DNA from 3 places in the Staphylococcus sp. TCBT05 genome. Region 1 is predicted to be linked to each of the others. Evidence: riboswitches for the same ligand, from Rfam matches in the RefSeq annotation. Region 1 holds a riboswitch; each other region holds the start of a gene.
What was found. Region 1 has a riboswitch for S-adenosylmethionine ahead of ACY191_RS04835 (Na+/H+ antiporter NhaC family protein). Riboswitches for the same ligand answer to the same signal wherever they lie in the genome.
Positions count from the first base shown of each region.

Region 2: another riboswitch for S-adenosylmethionine. It lies ahead of ACY191_RS11685 (methionine ABC transporter ATP-binding protein); the one in region 1 lies ahead of ACY191_RS04835 (Na+/H+ antiporter NhaC family protein).
Region 3: another riboswitch for S-adenosylmethionine. It lies ahead of metX (homoserine O-acetyltransferase MetX); the one in region 1 lies ahead of ACY191_RS04835 (Na+/H+ antiporter NhaC family protein).

Region 1 is NZ_JBUQDQ010000005.1:1,083,262-1,091,354, forward strand. Features, by position in the region: gene hutI (imidazolonepropionase) at 1-776, shown strand, start outside; gene ACY191_RS04815 (SulP family inorganic anion transporter) at 1,122-2,234, shown strand; gene ACY191_RS04820 (amidohydrolase) at 2,241-3,365, shown strand; gene ACY191_RS04825 (SDR family oxidoreductase) at 3,449-4,330, shown strand; gene ACY191_RS04830 (flavin reductase family protein) at 4,396-5,007, shown strand; SAM riboswitch class I at 5,144-5,242, shown strand; gene ACY191_RS04835 (Na+/H+ antiporter NhaC family protein) at 5,346-6,650, shown strand; gene ACY191_RS04840 (SRPBCC family protein) at 6,895-7,401, shown strand; gene ACY191_RS04845 (MurR/RpiR family transcriptional regulator) at 7,766-8,093, opposite strand, start outside.
Region 2 is NZ_JBUQDQ010000038.1:975,313-983,405, reverse strand. Features, by position in the region: gene ACY191_RS11725 (organic hydroperoxide resistance protein) at 405-830, opposite strand; gene aroD (type I 3-dehydroquinate dehydratase) at 1,159-1,878, shown strand; gene ACY191_RS11715 (nitroreductase family protein) at 1,946-2,485, shown strand; gene ACY191_RS11710 (thioredoxin family protein) at 2,552-2,872, opposite strand; gene ACY191_RS11705 (arsenate reductase family protein) at 3,015-3,368, shown strand; gene gcvH (glycine cleavage system protein GcvH) at 3,543-3,923, shown strand; gene ACY191_RS11695 (toprim domain-containing protein) at 4,220-4,612, shown strand; gene ACY191_RS11690 (thioredoxin family protein) at 4,609-4,908, shown strand; SAM riboswitch class I at 4,964-5,071, shown strand; gene ACY191_RS11685 (methionine ABC transporter ATP-binding protein) at 5,155-6,180, shown strand; gene ACY191_RS11680 (methionine ABC transporter permease) at 6,173-6,868, shown strand; gene ACY191_RS11675 (MetQ/NlpA family ABC transporter substrate-binding protein) at 6,891-7,703, shown strand.
Region 3 is NZ_JBUQDQ010000005.1:333,489-341,581, reverse strand. Features, by position in the region: gene dnaB (replicative DNA helicase) at 1-490, opposite strand, end outside; gene rplI (50S ribosomal protein L9) at 521-967, opposite strand; gene ACY191_RS01495 (DHH family phosphoesterase) at 964-2,931, opposite strand; gene ACY191_RS01490 (DUF2232 domain-containing protein) at 2,946-3,872, opposite strand; gene metX (homoserine O-acetyltransferase MetX) at 4,210-5,178, opposite strand; SAM riboswitch class I at 5,241-5,346, opposite strand; gene ACY191_RS01480 (AzlD domain-containing protein) at 5,441-5,770, opposite strand; gene ACY191_RS01475 (AzlC family ABC transporter permease) at 5,767-6,462, opposite strand; gene serS (serine--tRNA ligase) at 6,967-8,093, opposite strand, start outside.

The sequences.
Region 1 (8,093 bases):
AAAATGAATTAAAGCAATTAAAAGTTTCAAATCGACTTGCTGAGAAATATAACTTAGATGTGAAACACACATTCCTTGGACCACATGCGGTACCTAAAGATGCTGAATCAAATCAAGCATTCTTACAAGAAATGATTGACTTATTACCGGAAGTTAAAAGTTATGCAGACTTCGCAGATATATTCTGTGAAACAGGCGTATTTACCGTAGAAGAATCTAAAAAATATATGCAAGCAGCTAAAGAGCAAGGCTTTGCTGTGAAGATTCATGCCGATGAAATAGATCCATTAGGTGGTTTAGAATTAGCAATTGATGAAGGTGCGATTTCTGCAGATCACCTTGTGGCATCTAGTGAAGAAGGCAAAGCTAAATTAAGAGATAGTGATACAGTAGCGGTATTATTACCAGGAACTACTTTCTATTTAGATAAAGAACAATATGCAGATGCGCGCGGTATGATTGATAATAATGGAGCAATTGCAATTGCTACTGATTTTAATCCTGGTAGTTGTGTAACGAATAACTTACAGTTAGTTATGTCTATCGCAGCATTAAAATTAAAATTATCACCAAATGAAATTTGGAATGCTGTTACGGTAAACGCAGCAAAAGCAATTGATGTTGATGCTGGTACAATTAATAAAGGTGATAAAGCAAATATTGTTGTTTGGGATGCACCAAACCATGAATATATTCCGTATCATTATGGCGTAAACCATGCTCAAAAAGTTATTAAAGATGGCAAGGTCATTGTAGATAATTCTTTTGAATTATAATACGTTAAGGCAGCTCAGATATTCATTTCACAATGTTTCAGTTTGTTAGGTTGTCAAACTTGAAAGCATCTTTGAATCATGAATTTTATAATGAAATAAATATGTGAATTAATGGGACGACGAAATCTGTTTGGAAGATAAATAGATTCACGTCCCATTTTTTGTTTTTTGAGATTTTTAAAATATTTAATACATCATTAATGTAACGGAAAAAATTACAAATCGGAGTTTATTTAATATTTTGACAATTATGATAATATAGATGCAAGGGGGATAGGAGGTGCGCAACGTATGGAAAAAAATACTTATCTCACACAATGAACGAATAATTTAAAGCATAATGTATTGGTTGGTATACTATTAGCATTGTCATTAATACCTGGTGCAATTGCTTTTTCTTTTATTGCAGGTGTGAGTCCTTCTATTGGATTAATGAGTACAGGTATTATTATGATTGTCATAAGTATTGTCGGCAATCGTTCATTAATGATATCAGCTCCAAGCAGTGGTGTTTCACTGATAGTTGCCCCTTTGGTTTCGGATTCCGGGTTAGTCGGTCTAATTATGGCAACGTTTATCATGGGACTAACTCAAATTATATTTGGTTTATGTCGATTGAATCGTCTTATTGATATCGTACCTCAAGGTGTTGTAATTGGCTTTATGAATGCGTTAGGTATAATATTATTATCATCTCAATTAGAGCATATTTTTCCATCTACAATAACAACATATGGTATCGTAGTTGTTTCGTTTGTGATGATTTGGGGGTTACCCAAAATTACAAATCAAATTCCATCCCCTTTGATAACGATAGTGGTAATGTCTATCGTTACTTGGCTATTCCAATTAAATAGTGAATTAGTGAAAGATATCTCTATGGTTCAACTCGATTTCAATTTATTTATTATGTTTGATCATATAATGAATCGCCAATTATGGTTGACTGCATTGGTTTATGGTATTGCGATGGCTATAGTTGCAACAATTCAAAACGCACTTACCGAGCAAGTGTTAGATCAACTTACGAAAGTTGAAAGTGATGTAAGCAAGGAATCTATAGGTCAAGGGATTGCTAATATTATCACGAGTTTCTTAGGTGGATATGGTGGAAGTGCACTTGTAGGTCAATCGCGATTCAATGTTGCTATGGGTGGCACTTCTAGAGTATCTTCATTAATTACTGGAAGCTTTTTATTGCTCAGTATCTATCTGTTTGGTTCTTTATTGATTCAAATCCCTATGGCAGTCTTAGCAACTGTACTGATAACTATTGCATTTAGCACATTTGATAGAAGAACGATTGCATATATAAAGCAAGCGCCAGTGGTGCATGGAAGCACAGTTTGCTTAACAATATGTATTATTTTAGTTACGAACAATTTAGCAATGGGAGTAATTGTAGTAACGCTTTGTTACTATTTAATAAAGAATGTAATAAATAAAGAAGGGACGTGACATAACATGCCACAATATGAAGATTATATAAATTGGAGAAGAACGTTTCATCAGTATCCTGAATTATCAGAGTATGAATATGAAACGACGAAAAGGTTGCGTCGTATATTACAATCATATGATATAACAATTTTAGATTTACCATTAGAAACGGGTTTAGTCGCGGAAATCGGTCAAGGAGATTCATTTGTAGCAGTAAGAACAGACATTGATGCTTTACCAATTAATGAACAAGTAGAAAATGAATTTGCTTCTACAAATGAAGGCGTAATGCATGCATGTGGTCATGATATACATATGGCAAGTATCTTGGCCGTAGCAACACGTTTGAAGGAAGTAGAGTCAGATTTAAATGGAAGAGTAAGGTTTATTTTCCAACCAGCAGAAGAATTAGGTTATGGAGCGTTTTACATTACAGATACCAAAGCGATTGATGGTGCTAAAGCAGTGTTAGGTTATCATAACTATCCTACATTAGATATTGGCGAGTTTGCAGTGAAATCTGGTGTCATCACATCATCAGTGGATCGTTTTGAATATAAGATAAAGGGAACAGGTGCGCATGCCGCAAAGCCTGAACAAGGAAATGATCCAGTCATTGTATTAGGTCAATTGATAAACAGTGTGCAATCTATTGTCAGTCGTAATATGTCAGCATTTGATAATGCTGTCGTAACAATTGGTGAGGTTTCAAGCGGTAATACTTGGAATGTTATTGCTGATCATGCGTATGTACAAGGTACGGTAAGAAGCTTTGACGAAGATAAAAGAAATGAAATTGAACAACGATTAAAAGCAATTGGCGATGGATTAGCCAAAGCCTTTAATGTTGAAATAGAAACAATCTACCACCGTCTCCCTGGTGCTGTCGTTAATGATGAAAAATTGACAAATGACGCCATTACCGTTGCAAAAGAAGTAGGTTACAACGTAAGTATTATGGACGAACCGTTAACAATTGGCGAGGATTTTTCTGGATTCTCTCAACAATACCCAAGCGTATTTGTCTTTATTGGCTCAAACAGTGAATATGATTTACATCATCCGAAGTATGATCCGGATGAGCGTATTTTAGAAAAGGTACCAGATTATTTTGTTACTTTTGTACAAAAGCTATTAAATGAAGTTTAATTATAATTAGTGCTATTTTGTATTAATCAGAAACATATTGGGTATTGAATATATAAGTAAAATGTATTAAGGAGTGTTTACTTATGTCTGCTCAAGATCCTAGAAAGAAATTTTCAAACAAAGATTTTCCAAAGCAAGAACAACCTGTTCCTGGTCTACAACAACAATTAGATCCTCAACCAGATTGTGGAGAATCATCATATACAGGCCATCATAGATTAGAAGGTTATAAAATGTTAGTAACTGGTGGTGATTCTGCAATAGGTCGTGCTGCTGCAATTGCGTATGCAAAAGAAGGTGCGGATGTTGCAATTAATTACCTTCCTGATGAACAAGTCGATGCTGAAGAAGTGAAACAGGTAATTGAAGCTGCTGGCAGTAAAGCAGTGCTTATACCGGGTGATATTCGAAATGAACAATTTAACTATGACTTGGTTGCACAGGCACATCAAGAATTAGGTGGATTGGACAATGTGACGTTAGTCGCTGGTCATCAGCAATATCGAGAAAGTATCAAAGGCTTTGATACAGCTTCCTTTACAGAAACCTTTGAAACGAATGTTTATCCTATATTTTGGACAGTACAAAAGGCGATAGATTATTTAAAACCCGGAGCAACGATTACATTGACATCTTCTGTTCAAGGTTATAATCCAAGCCCAATATTGCATGATTATGCTGCAACCAAAGCGGCAATCATTTCATTGACCAAAAGTTTATCTGAAGAATTAGGTGAACAAGGTATACGTGTTAATTGTGTTGCCCCTGGTCCATTCTGGTCACCGTTACAAATCTCAGGAGGACAACCTCAATCGAAGATACCGACCTTTGGTCAAAAGTCAGTACTTGGACGTGCAGGTCAACCTGTTGAGTTGGCAGGTGTATATGTCCATCTCGCAGCTGAAGAATCTAGCTATACAACTGGTCAAGTGTATGGTGTTACAGGCGGAACCCAAATAGATTAAACAACAAAAAGTTAGAAAATCTGGAAGTTGATTTTCTAACTTTTTATTTATGAGGAGTAGAACAAATGAAAAAATTCGAAGCAGCAAAGTTAACAAAGCAACAAAACTATAAGTTATTGAGTGGTAGTGTTATCCCAAGACCCATTGCATTTGTAACATCACAAGATGAGAAAGGCATGCTCAATGCAGCCCCTTTTAGTTTCTTTAATGTGGTCAATAGTGCGCCACCGATGATTATGCTATCAACAACTCGAACTGCAGGCAAAAGGAAGGATACTTCTTTAAATATCGAAGCAACTGAAGCATTTGTTGTGCATATAACAGATGAAGATACTGTAGAACAAATTAATCGTACAGCAGCTCCAATTGCAAGGTCATTGAATGAATTAGAACGAACAGACTTAACATGCGTTGATTCTGATGTCGTATCTGTACCTGGGATTGAACAAGCTAAGATACGCTTAGAGTGTAAATTAGATAGAATTATTCCCTTAGGTGATAAACAAGAGGGATCTGATTTAATTATTGGAGAAGTAGTGATGTTTCATATTGATGATACAGTTTATATAGAACCGCATAAGATTGATTCTAAAGCATTAGGAGCTGTGAGTCGTTTAGCTGGAAATAATTATGCGAATCTTGGACAATCATTCATCATTGAACGTCCAACAGAATAGTAATGCACATGTTACATCATCAAACTCTGTACTCGTTTATTAAAGGAATAAGTTTGACAAAGTTCAGATTAAATATTAATATTTAGCAGTATTTGACGTTAACATTCAAGAATTCTTGTAGTAAAAAAATAAAACATACTTATCAAGAGAAGTGGAGGGACTGGCCCTATGATACTTCGGCAACATGTAAAAGCGTGTGCCAAATCCAGTAGCAACTATTGCTAGAAGATAAGGAGCTTAAATTAACTCTTTTCTTCAAATGAATGAAAAGAGTTTTTAATTTTTATAAGATATTAAACCGTTAAATCATAATTGATATCAAAGGAAGTAGGTTGAATATGAAAGAGCAGTATAAAGGCAATGCATGGGCATTGATTCCTTTAATCGTCTTTGTGGCGATGTTTCTAGGTGTTGGTATAGCAACGGGTGATTTTACGACAATGCCATTAAACGTTGCAATTATTGTGGCCTCTATCATTGGCTTGTTATTAAATAGAAAAGAATCGTTTCAACAGAAAGTTGAAATATTCACAAAAGGTGCAGGACACTCTAACATTGTGTTAATGATGTTGATTTTCCTATTGGCTGGTGCCTTTTCACAAACAACGGAAGATATGGGTGGTGTAAAATCCACTGTTAATTTAGGTTTATCAATTATTCCAGAAAATTTAATCATAGTAGGCTTATTTATTATTTGTATGTTTGTGTCTGTTTCTATGGGGACATCTGTAGGAACAGTTGCTGCAATCGCACCTGTAGGCTTCGGATTGAGTCAAGCAACAGATGTATCAGCTGCGATTACAATGGCTACAGTTGTAGGTGGTGCGATGTTTGGTGATAATCTATCGATGATTTCTGATACGACAATTGCCGCAGTACGCACACAAAAGACAAAAATGAGTGACAAATTTAAAGTAAATATAAAAATAGTACTTCCTGGGGCAATACTGACTATTATTGCACTATGGTTTTTAACAAATGGTGCACATATCGATGCGACTAAAAATTATGATTATAATATAATTAAAGTTATACCATATTTATTGGTACTTATACTGGCATTAGTAGGAATTAATGTAATCATTGTCTTAATTGGTGGTACTTTACTATCTGCGATTATAGGATTGGTTGATCATTCATTTGGCTGGAAAGGGCTATTAAGTTCAATATCAAAAGGTATTGTCGGCATGGAAGATATTGCAATTATTGCATTGTTAATTGGTGGTTTAGTTGCGTTGATTCAACATAATGGAGGCATTACGTGGTTATTAAATTTTGTGCGTAATAGAGTTAAATCGAAACGTGGAGCAGAACTGGGTATTGCCGGATTGGTAAGTGCTGCAGATATTGCTACTGCGAATAATACGATTTCTATACTTATGGCCGGTCCGTTAGCTAAAGACATCGCTGATGAATACGATGTCGATCCTCGAAAGTCGGCAAGTATTTTAGATATGTTTGCTAGTTGTTTCCAAGGGCTTTTACCATATAGTCCACAAGTTATAGCAGCTGCTGGTGTTGCATCCATATCACCATTTGATTTAGTTCCATACGCTATTTATCCTGCGTTATTAGGTGTCTGTGGTTTAGTAGCAATTTTCTTTAGATTACCGAGATTAGATAAGAAAAAGCGTAAAGCATAGCTAGATTGTTAGATTCACATGCTAATGTTTAATTGTATATTTTAAATTAATGTATAATAAACAATAACGTTATTTACTAACTTTAAATTCTGTAAATAGATGTAATGAAAATAAAAATACTAAGTAAGTGTAATAAATATTTAGATTTATATTTGTTTAACTTAATCGAAATAAAAGGATTATTGTTTAGAACTTACCTAGAATGAGTTAAAATATACTTAAGAGTGAAAGTAGGTGAACAATCGTGGCAAGATATAATATTGAAAATGAAAATGTTGAGATACAACTTGAACGATTATTTAAAGTCGAGCCTGAATTATTATATCAAGCGTGGACAGATCAACGTTTTTTAAAGCAATGGTTTATGACATCTGAGCGAACGAATAAAACAATACAGGTTGATGCGAATCAGAATGGAACGTATAAAATTGTCGACGTTAGAAAAGGTAAGGAAAATATAGTCCAAGGAAGCTTTATCACATTAACACCTTACGAATATATTGTAATGACAATAGGCATGCCTGAACTGAGTGATTCTGAAGATACTATAGAAGTAGAAATATTTGAACGCGAACCAGGCATCACACAAATGGTATTTACGTATAATGCTGTAGTACCAAGAGAAAGAAGATTTACAACATTAGAATATAAACAAAAGAAAAAAGAGTATCATGATTCTACTGCCCATGGCTTTGAAATGTTATTTGATAAGTTACAAATCGCATTAGAATATTTTGAAGCAGAAATGTAATTAATCTTAGTAGGTTACAGTGCTTTATTAAAATATATAGGAGAGTCATTACTCATTTTCTAAATAAGATGTCTAGAGATTTAAAACTCTGACTAATAAATTAAGGTGATTTCTATTGCAATAATAATAGAAATCACCTTTTTTATTTGAAAGGAAAAAAGCATATCATGATAAAAGTATAAACAACCGAATAGTTATTAGTAATATATGCGAGATTGTGTGCGAGACTCCTAAGGGAACAGGACAAGCTGAAGACTACAGGCTGAAGCTGTCCCCTAGGAAAGGGAGCAAAACAATCTTTTAAAAAAATACCAACCCGTAAGACGCATTCAATCTTGGGTTGGCATGCCATTTTTAGATTAGCTTAAATCTGAATCTGTAATTCACCATTTTCAATTCTCTCATTATATTTACGTAATAATGTCTCGAAAAAGATATGATAACTAATAAAACTAGAATAATCAGTGCCATCTTGAAGGAAAAAAGTATTACTAGACACGTAAATATTATAATTTGCCTTTTGAGCTAACGAGTTATCTTTTAAATTTGTAATAGAAATAAAGTAATGATGACGCAAACGTAGCAAATTCGTAATACCTTCTAACTGTTTAGATTCTCCAGATAATGAAATAATAAAGAACAAGTCTTTCGACGTTGTTTTATTTAAAATCATCTTGAATTCATGGGGATCA
Region 2 (8,093 bases), on a different contig from region 1:
GTCCTGTTCCCACAGGAGTCTCGCCAAAATACGTCGATTTAATAAAAAATTCACGTTAAAATATACTTAATAAAATAAGGCCTTTTCATATAATTTGATAATCACTACTAAGTTAATTTAACGAGGTGTCTTAAATATAAAGATTATGACATTTTTCAACTTATGCTGCCAATGGCAATTTCAATACATATTTCTTTAAATGATATGTCATGCTATGTTAATACAATCATTGAAATAATCTCTGACAATAAAACAAATGAATTCAAACATCATCATGGAACGATGTCTTATCATTCTAAATGAATATTAAAAAGGCAATTTCTATATGATTTCAATAGAAATTGCCTTCTTATCGTTGTCCAAGAAATTTGTTTCTTAGACGCTTTTGATTTTATATTAAGTGCTTATTTTACTACTTCAACACTTAAATCTACATCAATATTGCCACGTGTTGCTTTTGAATATGGGCAAAAGTCGTGTGCATCTTGTAAATACTTTTCAGCATCTTCTTGTGATAATACATCTTTCACTTTTGCATCTATTGAGACGCTTAATTTTGGACTTTCTGCTTCAGGATCGTCTTCTAAACGGACTGTTAAAGTTACTTCTGGTTCTGCACCACGAACTTTATTTTGTTTTAAAATTAAATCAAATGCACCATTAAAGCATGACGCATAACCTGCTGCGAATAATTGTTCAGGATTTGTACCCTTTTCAGCATCAGCTTGAGCTGGTGGAATTACCGCTACGTCAATTGCTTTGTCATCAGTTTGAACGTGTCCATTACGTCCACCTGTATTTGTTGCTTTCGTTTCATATTTTACTGCCATTTAAAATACCTCCTTTAGGTCTTTATTCTTATGTCTACCCATTGTATAAAATTTAAACCATAGGAATTCGTTTTCATTATAAAATAAATTTTAATATGGTTGATGCAATATGCATATACCATCAAATTGGAGTGTATTATAGGCAGAAATGACTCAGGTTATGTAACGGGACTAGTTGTAATAAATAACTTTATCGTGGTATGAAATGAATAGCGCAGTAAATGTGTTATGTATTGCTGATTCTGCTGAAAATAATAACTTGGCATTGTGTTATTTTCAAAATTTGTTATACAATAATTTTAATTATCTTATAAAGGGAGTACATATAATGACAAAAGTCGATATTGCTGTGACGATAGCTCCAGAAAATAAAATAACTGAAGAAACACTACAACAATTAAAATTGTATAGTGACTCATTTGAAATTATTGAATTGCGCATAGATCAGTGGCAAGCGTACAATAATGAATTATTGGAGCAAACTATTGAGTCAATAAAAGAGTTGAATATCAATAAGCGATTATTGGTGACCTATAGAACGCAATCACAAGGTGGTGCAGGAACACTTGAAGATGATAATTATAGACAATTGTTATTCAATATTAGCAATGTCAATGGTGTTGATTTACTAGATATTGAATTTGACAAGTCTGTTAACAGAGATTTATTCATAGCACTTGTAAATGATGTGGAGTCACAAGGTGTGGAAACTGTATTGTCATATCATGATTTCAAACAAACGCCGCCTATAGAAGAATTAAAGCATTTATATTTTAAAATGCACCAATTGTCACCAAGCTATATCAAGGTTGCTGTGATGCCACATGACAAGATGGATGTGCTACGCTTGTTAGAAGTGGTTTCTGAAACCGCTGATACAGTATCAGAAAAAGTGATTGGCATATCAATGTCTAAATTAGGTATTGTTTCAAGGACTGCGCAAGGTGTATTTGGTGGAGTAGTTTCTTATGGTTGTTTGGATACACCGAAAGCACCTGGTCAAATTCATGTTGAAACATTGAGAGCACAGTTGAATCTATATGAGTAATTTGAAAATATCGTCATTCTACATTATAATTGATAATAGTTATCAATAGAGAAAGGGCGATATAACTATGGAACTGCAAGAGGCTATTTCACAACGTAGAAGTGTAAAAATCTTTAAGAGAGATATGACTATAGATGAAGATGCATTATATGATGCGATTAAAAAGGCTGCTGATGCACCTAACCATGGACACAGGGAACCGTGGAGAGTGATTCACGTTGCTAAAGATAGATTGGGAAATATGAGTAAACAACTAACTCAAATTGCGTTTCATGATAAACCGAAAAAGCAAGAAGATCACTATCAAGTCGTTACTAATTTAGGTGGTATGTTGGTCTTGATTTTAAAGGAAGACCCTCATCAATTAGAAGGTTTAGAAGATCATTTGGCGTTTGGTGCTTATGTACAAAATTTGATGCTATTGTTGCATGAAGCAGGAATAGGTACATGTTGGAAGACGCCGTCTTATATTTTTGACAAAGAAGTCCAAGCTCTATTTAATATTAAAGAAAACGAACGTTTACTAGGATTTTTATATTTAACTGACTTAGAAGATAAAATGAATTATAGACCACGACATACTGAAAATATAATTGAAAAGTTTTAGCCCATTAAAAAAGGAGTGAGACCAAGAAGTCTATATCAATAGATTTTAGTCTCACTCCTTAATTTATTATTTAAATGTTTCTGCTAAGAAAGATTCAACTTGTTCTGGTGATTTAGCATTTGCAGAATGTAAGTGTGCTAATTTATTTCCATCTTTAAATACGAGTAGACTTGGAATTCCCATCACTTCATTGTCTGCAGCTACATCTTCTAATTCATCTCTGTTAACTGTAAACCATTGGTAATCATTATATTTTTCAGTTATTGGATCAATCCACATATCCATAGCTTTACAATCAGGGCACCAGCCTGCTTCGAATTTAACAATGACTGGTTGATCACTTTGAATTGTCTCTTTAAATTGATCAGTTGTATTAATAGGTTGCATAATTAATTCTCCTTTTTGATAGATTAGTAATACTATTATAGCGAAATTATAATTCTAATAAAAAAAATTAGCTTAATAATTAGAGCGTTTTATGAATAAATTTGATATATTAGTGATAACTAGACATAGGAGGTACAGAATAATGATAAAATTTTACCAGTATCCTAATTGTACAACATGTAAAAAAGCAGCAAAATTCTTAAAAGACTATGGCGTTAGCTTTGAACCAATTGATATTGTACAACACACACCTACTAAGAGTGAATTTAAAGAAATTTTAGCTGGAACAGATATTGAAATTAATAAACTTTTCAATACGCATGGCGCAAAATACAGAGAGTTAGGTCTCAAAGATAAGATAAATGATTTAACAGATGATGAAAAACTAGATTTACTAGCTTCAAACGGTATGCTAGTTAAACGACCACTTGCTGTATCTGGTGATAAAGTGACTGTTGGCTTTAAAGAAGACGAATATAAACAAGTTTGGTTATAAGACAATATTAGTCATGGCAATCAAGTAAAGCATAATAAGTTTACAAAAAATGAAAACGCTTTATAAAAATGAGCGAAAAACGGTTGAAGGTGCAATGTTATCCCACTTTATAGTTGCCCTAATACCTTTCATATGGCATCATGAATATGTAATAACATTTAGGAGGGGATACTCGTGGCAGTACCAAACGAATTAAAATATTCTAAAGAACATGAATGGGTAAAAGTTGAAGGAAATACAGCAACAATTGGTATTACTGAATACGCTCAAAACGAATTAGGAGATATCGTATTCGTTGAATTACCAGAAGTTGATGATGAAATTAATGAAGGCGACACTTTTGGTAGTGTTGAATCTGTAAAAACTGTTTCTGAATTATATGCACCACTTTCAGGTAAAGTACTTAGCTCAAATGATGAGTTAGAGGATAGCCCTGAGTTTGTAAATGAATCACCATATGAAAAAGCATGGATGATTAAAATTGAATTAAGTGATGAAAGCCAATTAGAAGATTTATTATCAGCAGAACAATATTCTGAAATGATTGGTGAATAAACATGACTGAAACTCCTTGATCCTTTGAATCTGGGAGTTTTATTTTATATGTAAAAATAGTGCAAATTATATTAAGCGGATGAATAATCTTTAACAATATAAAAAGAAGATGTTATATGCTGTGGTAATGCATAAAATAGATGCAATAACTATATATGAACAATTAAGATATAGTCAAATTTATCTAGAGTGTGCAAAGGTTACATGATAAAAATGTAAATAATGTTTATGCTTATTAACTAATGTGAAAAACTTAATAGAAGAGAATAACTATCAACATTTAGAGGGTGGATATCATGACGATACTAAACCAAGTAATCATTGTCGAGGGGAAGTCCGACAAGAAGAGGGTAAAGCAAGTTATAGATCAGCCAATTGAAATTATTTGTACGAATGGTACAATGGGCGTTGATAAATTAGATGCAATGATTGAATCATTATATGGAAAACAAGTGCATATACTTGTTGATTCAGATAATGAAGGTGAAAAAATCCGTAAATGGTTTAAACGTTATTTAAGTGAAAGTCATCATATTAGAATTGATAAACAATATTGTGAAGTTGCAAAATGTCCAAAGCCATATCTCTCACGAGTTCTAGAAAAAAATGGATTTAAAGTAAAGGATGAAGAGAGCATGGCAAAGGCTCAAATAGATTATATAGCTGAAAGGGTTAGTTTATTAACATGAACGTAGCAAAAGAAACGCGTGTCGATATACATGAACACGATGATAAAGAGAAATCACTGGTGTTTGGCTATACACCTACGTGTGGAACATGTAAAATATCTGAACGAATGTTAGACATCGCTAATGAAATCTTACAATTACCAATTACGAAAGTGGATTTGAATTTTTATCCAGAATATAGCCAAAAGCACGAAATTCAATCTGTACCCGTACTAATAGTCATGTCAAAAGGCCAAGAGATAAAGCGTATTTACGCATTTCAGTCGGTACCTTATTTATTAGAAAATTTAAAATAGTTATTGACGAATCTCTAGTGCGATGGTAGGATTATTGATAATTAAATAAATGAAACTCTTATCACGAGAGGTGGAGGGATGTGCCCTACGAAGCCCGGCAACCGTCTGTAACAGAAATGGTGCCAATTCACAAAAAGTCTTGTTGGACTTTTGGAGATGAGAGAAGCGGCAAATGCTTTCTCTATTCTTCGGTGAACAAGGGAAAGCATTTTTTAATTGATAGAGCAATACAAGGAGGCAACTATGATGATTGAGTTAAATCAAATAGTGAAAAGGTACAAAACTAAGAAACAAGACGTACTTGCTGTAGATCATGTTGATTTAAGCATTCAATCAGGCTCAATCTTTGGGGTAGTTGGTTTTTCTGGTGCAGGAAAGAGTACTTTAATCAGACTCTTAAATAATCTCGAACAGCCTACTTCAGGAGACGTTATCATTGATGGCGATACTATAGGGAAACTATCAAAATCAGAATTACGTAAAAAACGTCAAAAAGTGAGCATGATATTTCAACATTTTAACTTACTATGGTCAAGAACGGTTTTAAATAATATTACGTTTCCATTAGAAATTGCAGGTGTTTCAAGATCAGAAGCGAAACAACGTGCACTAGAACTAGTGGAGCTAGTAGGATTGAAAGGTAGAGAGGACGCTTATCCGTCAGAACTATCTGGTGGTCAGAAACAACGTGTCGGTATTGCAAGAGCATTGGCTAATGAGCCGAATGTATTACTATGTGATGAAGCAACGAGTGCCCTTGACCCACAAACAACGGATGAAATCTTAGATTTGCTGTTGAAAATCAAGGAACAACGTAATTTAACAATTGTGATCATTACACACGAAATGCAAGTTATTAGACGCATATGTGATGAAGTAGCCGTGATGGAAAATGGCCGAGTCATTGAACAAGGTGCAGTAACATCTGTCTTTGAAAACCCACAACACGATGTGACAAAACGTTTTGTCAAAGATGATTTAAATGATGATTTTGATGAGTCTATTACTGATTTAGTACATATTGATGATAATTCGTATATCGTACGTTTGAACTTTACAGGTAATAATACGACTGAACCACTTATTTCATATATTACAAAAACACATGATATTGATGTGAACATATTGGAAGCGAATATCAAACATTCTAAAGACGGTTCCATCGGATTCTTGGTATTACATTTACCATCATTAGATTCAGAAAAGTTCGAAAAGTTCAAAAATGATTTAGAAGCGCAACATGTTTCATTGGAGGTGTTAAAGCATGGGTAATTCATTTAGTGACATACTCCAAGAAATGATTACAATGCCAAATGTTCAATGGAGTGAGGTTTGGATTGCAACATACGAGACATTGTATATGACAATTGTTTCTACGATATTTGCATTTATCTTTGGTTTAATTTTAGGTGTGTTATTATTCTTATCTGCTAAAAGTGATTCGAAGGCAGCTAGAATATTTTATAATATTGTATCGTTCATTGTTAACTTGTTCAGAGCGATACCATTCATTATCTTGATATTACTATTAATTCCTTTTACAAGCTTAGTACTTGGAACAATTAGTGGTCCTACTGGTGCTTTACCAGCACTAATTATCGGTGCTGCACCATTCTATGCACGATTAGTCGAAATTGCATTTAAAGAAATCGATAAAGGTGTTATCGAGGCAGCATGGTCAATGGGTGCAAATACTTGGACTGTAGTTAAAAAGGTATTAATACCTGAAGCAATGCCAGCATTAATCTCAGGTATTACGGTTACTGCCATAGCATTAGTTGGTTCAACGGCAATTGCCGGAGTTATTGGTGCAGGTGGGTTAGGTAACTTGGCATATTTAACTGGATTTACCCGAAACCAAAATGATGTCATTTTAGTTTCAACTATTTTAATACTTATTATTGTCTTTATCATTCAATTTATTGGTGATTGGGCTACAAATAAGATAGATAAGAGATAAAATTAAAAGGAGACTTAACGATATGAAAAAATTATTTAGTTTTGCTTCGGTTTTAGTTCTTGCACTTGTTTTAGCAGCTTGTGGTAATGGCGGCGGGAAAGATAAGACCATTACAGTTGGAGCATCACCAGCGCCACATGCAGAAATTTTGGAAAAGGCTAAACCATTACTTAAAGACAAAGGTTATAACTTAAAGATTAAAACAATTAACGACTACACTACGCCAAATAAATTATTAAATAAAGGTGAATTGGATGCAAACTTCTTCCAACATACACCATATTTAAAAACAGATAAAAAAGACAAAGGTTATAAAATTGAATCTGCTGGTAACGTACACTTAGAGCCAATGGCTGTATATTCTAAAAAATATAAAAGCTTAAAAGACTTACCAAAAGGTGCAACAGTTTACGTATCAAACAACCCAGCTGAAGAAGGTAGATTCTTAAAATTCTTCGTTGATGAAGGCTTAATCAAATTGAAAAAAGGTGTAAAACCTGAAGACGCAACATTTAAAGATATCACTGAAAACAAAAAAGATATTAAATTTAACAACAAACAATCTGCAGAATACTTACCTAAGATCTATCAAAACCAAAAAGCAGATGCTGTAATTATTAACTCAAACTTTGCTATCGATCAAAAATTAAGTCCACAAAAAGATTCAATTGTTGTTGAGAAAGCAAAAGATAATCCATATGCTAACTTAATCGCAGTTAAAGAAGGACACAAAGACGATAAGAAAATCAAAGCATTAATGGAAGTATTACATTCTAAAGAAATCAAAGACTACATTAATAAAAAATATGATGGTGCAGTAGTACCAGCAAAATAATATTGAATATAGTCCATCCCTCTCTAGCCGTAATGGTTAGTGGGGGATTTTTTATATTAAAGAGTTTAAATAATGTCTCTCAAATAACTATAAATAGTTAAGGAAGAAATGTGACTCCTCAGTAAATGTTTAAATATAAATTAAAGTGTATACATTAATATTAAAGGGCGATTAATGATACTATATCGCTATTTAAAATCATATATTAAGTGTTAATAATAAGAGATACAAATGAGGTACGTACTTATGAATGTTGGACTGATATTAGTAATAGTTATTTGTTGTGGGTTATTACCAGTAATTATTTCAATAAATGAAAAGAAGAAAAAATAGTTCCTGCCGTTTAGAACTATGGGAGTTTGAGACATATTAAATATGAGCAAGAGATAT
Region 3 (8,093 bases), 750 kb from region 1:
CACGTATATCTTTAAAGCCATCACTTTCACGTGAAGATGATAGTTCTAAGATTCTTCTTTCTGCATCATTTAAAATTGCATCTAATTCAAGTTCGTCATTATAACCATCATTCGCAATACTATCTGCTGTTTGTATTAACTTTCGTTTAGTAGCATGCTTAAACACAATTTCTGTATAGTATTGTATGTTTCGAGTGGTCGGAACGCTATTGGATAGCTCGGCAAGATACTGCGGACCACCCGCTTCATTCAATCGCCCTTCTTGTGACAATTGATCCATGATTGTTACGACATCTATATCTTTATTATCTTCGTTGAGGTTCATCATCGCTCTAAAGATGTGTTGATGTGCGCCTCTATAAAATGACTCAGGAAGTAAGACTTCCTGAGTTGTGTTAATCAATTCTGGATCTATGATAATGGCACCTAATACAGACTGTTCAGCCTCATTGCTGTGCGGCATTTGATTTTGTTCATACATTCCATCCATTACGATTACACCTCATATTTCAATTCGTTATTATTGTTCAACTGTGTGCACACGAATTGTACCTTCTACTTCTTTGTCTAGCTTCACAGGTACGTTGGTATAACCTAATGCGTGGATACCGCTTGGTAGATCCATTTTACGTTTATCAATTTTGATATTGTGTTGGTCTAGTAAGGCTTGTGCGATTTGCTTTGTACTTACAGAACCGAACAATTTACCACCTTCACCTGTTTTAGCTGATACTTTAACTTCGAGTTCAGTTAATTGTTCTTTTAGCTTTTTAGCGTCTTCAATTTCTTGTTGGCGTTCAGCTTCTGCTGCTTTATTCTTTTGTTCTAATTGTTTTAAGTTTCCTGGTGTTGCTTCAATTGCGTAATTTTTCTTCAATAAGAAGTTATTTGCGTAGCCTACTGGTACTTCTTTAACTTCGCCTTTTTTACCTTTACCTTTAACGTCTTGTGTGAATATTACTTTCATGTATTCTCACTCCTACTCATTTGTTCTGTTATTGCTTCTTGAAGTTGATCGATTGCTTCTTCTACAGTTACACCTTTAATTTGTGTTGCAGCGTTTGTTAAGTGACCGCCACCACCTAAGGCTTCCATCGTTAATTGAACGTTAACTGCGCCTAAAGAACGGGCAGACATACCGACGACGTCATCTTCACGTTTGGCTACTACATAAGAAGCATCTACGCCATCTAAACTTAACAGCTCATCGGCAGCTTGTGCAACCGTGACGGGATGATAAATTTTATCTTCCGAACCATGTGCGATGGCAACACCATTGTCTTGTAACTTAACTGTTTGAATCAATTCAGTTCTATTAATATATGTGTCGATATCATCTTTCAAGAAATGCTGTGTCAGAATTGTATCCGCACCATGCGCTCTTAAATAACTTGCTGCATCAAAGGTTCTAGAACCTGTACGCAACGTAAAGTTACGTGTGTCAACGATGATACCGGCAAACATAATTGTCGATTCGAGACGTGTTAAACGTTGCTCAGTTGGTTGATATTCTAATAATTCTGTCACTAACTCTGCTGTAGAACTTGCATATGGTTCCATATACACTAGTAACGGACTAGAGATAAAGCTTTCACCACGTCTATGGTGATCAATAACCACTTTACGATTGGCCTTGTTTAGAATGTTTTCATCGAGTACCATCTCTGGTTTATGTGTATCGACTACAACAAGCGTTGTCTTAGAGGTCATGATATCCCATGCTTCATCAGAAGTAATAAATCGCTCTTTAAGTTCAGACTTTTCATTGACCGCTTCCATTACACGTCGTAAGGTTGGATCGATATCCGATTCATTCAATACTATGTAGGCATCTAAGTTATTCATCATTGCAAAGCGTGACACACCAATTGCACCACCGATTGCATCTAAATCAGGTCGTGTATGACCCATGATAATTACTTTGTCACCTTCCATTAAGATATCTTTCAAGGCATGTGAGATAACTCGAGCTCTAACACGCGTACGTTTTTCCATTGGGTCAGTCTTACCACCGTAGAAACGTACATTACCGTTCATATTTTTAATTGCAACTTGGTCACCACCACGGCCAAGTGCTAAATCTAAGCCGGATTGCGATAGTTCACCTAAGTCGATAAGATTTTCAGAGCCTTCACCGACACCAATACTCAATGTCAGTTGAGCACGATAACCCACACTCTTCTCACGGAGCTGTCCTAAAATGCTAAAGTTAGCATCTTCAATTTCCTTTAAAATACGTTGATTTAAATAAGCGACAAATTGGTCTGAACTATAACGTTTAAAGTAAACATCATGTTCCTCTGCCCATCTACTGATTACACGTGTCACCATCGAGTTGATTTCAGAACGCTGTGTATCATTCATGTTCTGTGTAATTTCATCGTAGTTATCTAAGAACAATGTCGCGATAATTGGTTTAGATTCTTCATATAAATCATTTGTCTGTACTTCTTCAGTTATATCGAAGAAATACAATACATGTTCACTTTCTGAATAACGCACACGATAGTGGTATTCATTCTCTTCAATTTCTACTTCTTGTGTTTTTTCTAATTGCTTTAAAATATTTGGATATACTTCATTAACTGGATCCGAAATCACATTACGACTCAAACGATCCGACATAAACTGGTTCATCCACTCTATGTTTTCATTTTCATCTAAGATAATCATACCGATAGGTAACGTCTTAATAGCAATATTGTTACCTGCAGAAATATGTCCACTGAGATTATTGACGTAATAGTCTAATTTCCGAAAAGCTTGTCTTACCATCCAGGCTGTCGCTATGATGACAAACACTAAAACAACGGTCGCAATTCCTGCGACTAATTGGTTAAAGATAAACCAAACAACAACGAGTGCGATTGCTGTGAGTGCCAAAATAATAAATGGTAAAATCAACGCTTTTTTAGTGGATTGACGGTTCATTTTTCCACCCCAAATCATTTTTTAATGATGCTTTTCAGGTTAAAGCATAAATCTACCAATCCAATGAGTCCCACGATATGTGTAAATGGCGTTAATATTGTCCCAATCACCATTAAAATAATCGTAAGTGCAAGCGGCATTGATTTTGCTTTTCCAAAAAAGTGAATAACACTCAACCCTTGAATATACATACATAATGATAACACAATTTCAAAGTTTAATACGACACTTTGAAAAGTACCCGATTGGGTAGCAAACATAACACAAAACAGCACAATAATATAGATGACTAATATCGAGCGTTTCATCTGCCATGCATATAATGGTTTGAATATTGGTGTAGCAACTTTGAATTTACGTAAGATTGGAAATGTAATAATAAGATTAATCAATATAAGTAGAAAAACTGCAATCACAATATAACTCGGTAATTGTACTGCAAATTGGCGGAAACCTTCTTCAAGAATCATTTTAGAATCTCCGGAGACTGCCGACTCTGTTATAAGTTGATGCATTTGTTGTTTCACTGGATTGATGATTGCAGAGGCTTTTGGTAATTTATCAAAAGTCTGTAATAACATAATCGCGATAAGTGAAACGATACTCATAAATGTAGTTGTAACATATAAAATACGTTCTTTTGACGTACGTTCTTTTAACAATTGGCCTACGATAAAGCTCAAGAAAATAATGAGGACCAATATACTTAGCACAAATATATTACCTAATAATGTTGTTAAGACAACCGATATAACCGCTGCTAAGCCAAACGACTCGTTTGATTTGTGCCATAAGATGATACCTGGTATCGTAGCAAATAATGCGAGTACCAGTCCTAGCGGTGGTAATATATGTAAAGCTAAAGCTACTACTATGAAAGCAATTATGCTAAGAATAGTTGCTTTAGGATATATTTTTGAAAACAAGTTCGCCACTCCTATACTATTTTTGACTATAACTACCATTTTAACCAATTTAAATCTTTTACACAATTTTACCGACCCATTTTATATAGAAGAATTAATGATCTGATAACATCGTTTAACATCCCCTTTGATTTACTGCAAATTCAGAAATCGTCTCTATCAAACTAGATTACTGATTACATGGATTAATGACTATTCCATCATTGCTTTTGCCTTCTAAATTCCATACTTCTCGAATCTATTATTTCAACTTTTTTAAAATCAAAAAGGGCAATGCCTAATAACAACTCACAACGAGTCAGATGTCATTATGCACTGCCCATATTTCAATAAATATTCAATAACCTCAATATTATTTACGTTTAAATTTAGATAAGTTTAAGAAATGATATAAATTAGGTGCCCAATCATTAAAATTAAGCAAGAAACCATCGTGCCCAACATTATCAGGAACAAAGAAATGTTTATGGTATTTAAAGCGTTCTCCTACTGCCTTAACTAAATCGTCTGGGTAGAGTAAATCATCGGTGAAACCCATTGTCATGACCTTTGTATCAAGTGAGCCAAACACAGCATCCACGTCATCTCTTCCTCTATCTAAATCATGGCTATCTAAGACGTCGAGCAGTGTTAAGTAACACTCAGACGCGAAATGTTGTTTAAATTTATCGCCTTGGTGTTTCTGATACGCAACTACTTGATCAGGTGTGAAACGTTTGTCATAACTTTTTGATGAACGATAGGTTAAGAATCCTAACTGTCTTGCGATACTCATTCCTTCTTTGTTATCAAGCAGAATAGCCTGTCTTGCGATTTCATTGAATGCACGACTATAAGATGACGTTCGATCAGTAGCAGCTAGGATTACTGCTTTCTCTACTTCAAATTTACGGTTATACAAAAGTTCCATCGCCTGCATGCCACCTAAAGAGCCACCGATTAATATATTAATCTTTCGATACCCTAGTGTTTCGATACCTAGTTCAATAGCTTTGACAATATCTCTCAACGTTAATTGTTTAGGAAAATCTACATCATTGAGTGCAGAACTTGAACCATATGGACTACCAATAACATTAAATGTTAAGAACTGATAATCATGAATTGGCATGTATCCACCATCAATAATTTCACGCCACCATCCAGGATCTTCATTCGTACCATATGTCAGATGATTGCCTGTTAATGCATGGCAAACTACTACAAGCGGTTGCCCTTGAAAACCCACATGCTCATAGCGTAACTTCAAATTTGCTATCGTTTCACCAGATTCAGTCGTAAATGGTCCCAATTCTAATGTATCAACCGTATAATTTGTCATTTTTTACCTCCTACTTAAATAAAAAAACTTCTCACTCTAAAAATAAGTAAGAAGTTTAACTATACTTATCATTCGAGTATCTCGTTGGTATTAGCACCGTACTACATCTTATATAGCCGGTTGCTGAAGCTTCAACGGGCCAAGTCCCTCTGCTTCTCGAAATAAGATTTTATTTTATTTATATGCATCTCATATAAAAGATGTCATAATTTTCTAATTATTGTCATTCTAACGGATATTAACTCTTACATCAATGAATTATTTAAAATAGCCATCTTAAGAGTGCCATTATTAAAATGCCTCCAATAATTGTAAAGGTTAGACTACGTGTGATAACTGCAATTAAGATTGTAGGTACCATCGTTATAATAAACGGGAAATTTAATGTGTAGCCAAGTCCATTGTCATGTTGCTCTATAACGCCATCTATAATTAATGCCGTGAATAGTGTAATTGGAATAAATGAGAGCCATTTGACGACCTTTTCAGACAACTGTATTTTCGTGATTAATATAAAAGGGATAACCCTTGTTAACCATGTAACTAACCCACACAACAAAATGATAATAAGCATATGTAGAGAAATCGTCATTTATCCATCACCACCCCAAGCATTGCCGCAACAACTGAAGCTAAAATAATCGCCAAGTATGACGGCATAAATAAACTGAACAATAACATCATAGCCACAACACAGATAATTAAGACAAAGTAAATTCTAATATGCGAGCGCTTTACCGCTTCAAATTGAGAAACCGCTAGAAAGATAAACATTGCTGTGATTGCAAAATCTAATCCTAAAGCATCCGGATGTTGTATGTATTTGCCAAATATAGCACCTGCAACAGATGACACTGTCCAAAATAAATACGCTGTAATATTTAAACCGTGTAGCCAACGATCATTTATCTTCTCACCTTTTAAATGTGGCGTGATAGCTACACCAAATGTCTCATCAGTTATAAGCGAAGAAAGCCCTAACCGATTTAACAATCCATAATCTTTATAATTCGGGGCTAATGTCATGCTTAATAAAAACATTCTCGAGTTAACTATGAATGCTGTAAGCACAATAGCCGTTATGGGTGTCCCTGAGATGACTAATGTACAAATTATAAATTGAGCAGCACCAGCGTAAATCACTAAGCACAATAATATAATTTCAAGAATACTAAAGCCAGAGGCTACAGCGACAATTCCAAATGATAATCCAACACCAGCATAGCCTAACAAAGTGGGGATACATTCTTTAACGCCTTGTTTAAATGTGATATGTTCTTTCATCATCTCACCCCTTGTTGATGTATTTTGATATTCACATTCTATTACAAACATTTAAAAACAACCATATCTTTTAGACTTCGGTATGTGTTACGTAAGACAAACTACAGTCTAAAAACGTTGCTATTACAGCAATTTTAAATTATTTTATAGACTCAGATTAATTTAGACCACCTGGCAGAAAAAGGTTTAACAACGCTACTATTAATTTGATTTTTAACCTTTTTTATATCGTTACACCTCCCCTACCCTCTTATGATAATTTGATAGTTACTTGCTTCCTGTATTTTAAAAATTAACTAGACTAAAAATTTGTTCAATATTTTGTATTAATATGGTTCACCTAATTAATAGTTAGGTAGATATGTCTTATTGCTAAATCACCATACTGAAAAAACGCAATTTGTATAAATCATGATAAATAAAAAGGCAATCTCAAAAGAAATTGCCTTTTCATTTGTCAGAGAACTGTACATCTCCGACGCTTCATTTATTATTTCATTTTAATTATTTAACTGGTCTAATTACAGTCTTGCCACCCATATAAGGAACAAGAGCTTCTGGAACAGTTACTGAACCATCTTCATTTTGATAGTTTTCGACAATAGCAGCAAAGGTTCTACCTACTGCTAAACCACTACCATTTAACGTGTGTACTAATTCTGGCTTAGCATTTTTATCTCGTTTAAATCTAATATTCGCACGTCTTGCTTGGAAGTCAGTAATGTTTGAACAAGAACTGATTTCTTTATAATCATTATAGCTTGGTAACCATACTTCTAAATCAAATGTCTTACTTGAACCAAAGCCAATGTCTCCAGTACATAAGATTACACGACGATATGGTAAGCCTAATTCTTCGAGAATTGCTTCAGCATGTGTTGTCATTTCCTCTAATGCATCAAATGAATCTTCTGGCTTTTCAAAGCGAACCATTTCAACTTTATCAAATTGATGCAAACGAATTAGACCACGTGTGTCTCTACCTGCTGATCCTGCTTCACTACGGTAACATGCTGACTGTGCAGTAAATTTCGCTGGTAATTCATCTGGAGCAATAATTTCATTACGGTAGTAGTTCGTTAATGGTACTTCCGCAGTTGGAATTGTGTATAGACCTTCCTTTTCAACTTTAAATAAATCTTCTTCAAATTTAGGCAATTGACCTGTACCATACATTGAATCAGCATTTACTAATTGTGGTACCATCATTTCAGTATAACCATGTTGTGTTGTATGCTTTGTGACCATATAGTTCATTAACGCACGTTCTAGTTGCGCACCTTCACCTGTTAAAAATACGAAACGTGCACCTGATACTTTTGCAGCACGTTCAAAGTTAACCATTTTTAAATCTTCTACTAAATCCCAATGTGCTTTTGCATCAAAGTCAAATTCACGAGGTGTTCCCCAACGTTTAAGTTCAACATTATCCTCATCTGAAGCACCTTCAGGTACATCATCTTGAATTACATTTGGAATGCGTGACAATTTATCATTTAATTCTTGATCAACTTGGTTTAAAGTATCATCCAATACCTTAATTTCATCACCTAATTTACGCATTGCAGCAATGGCATCATCTGCATCTTCTTTATTACGTTTCTTTTGCGCGATTTCACCACTGACTTTAT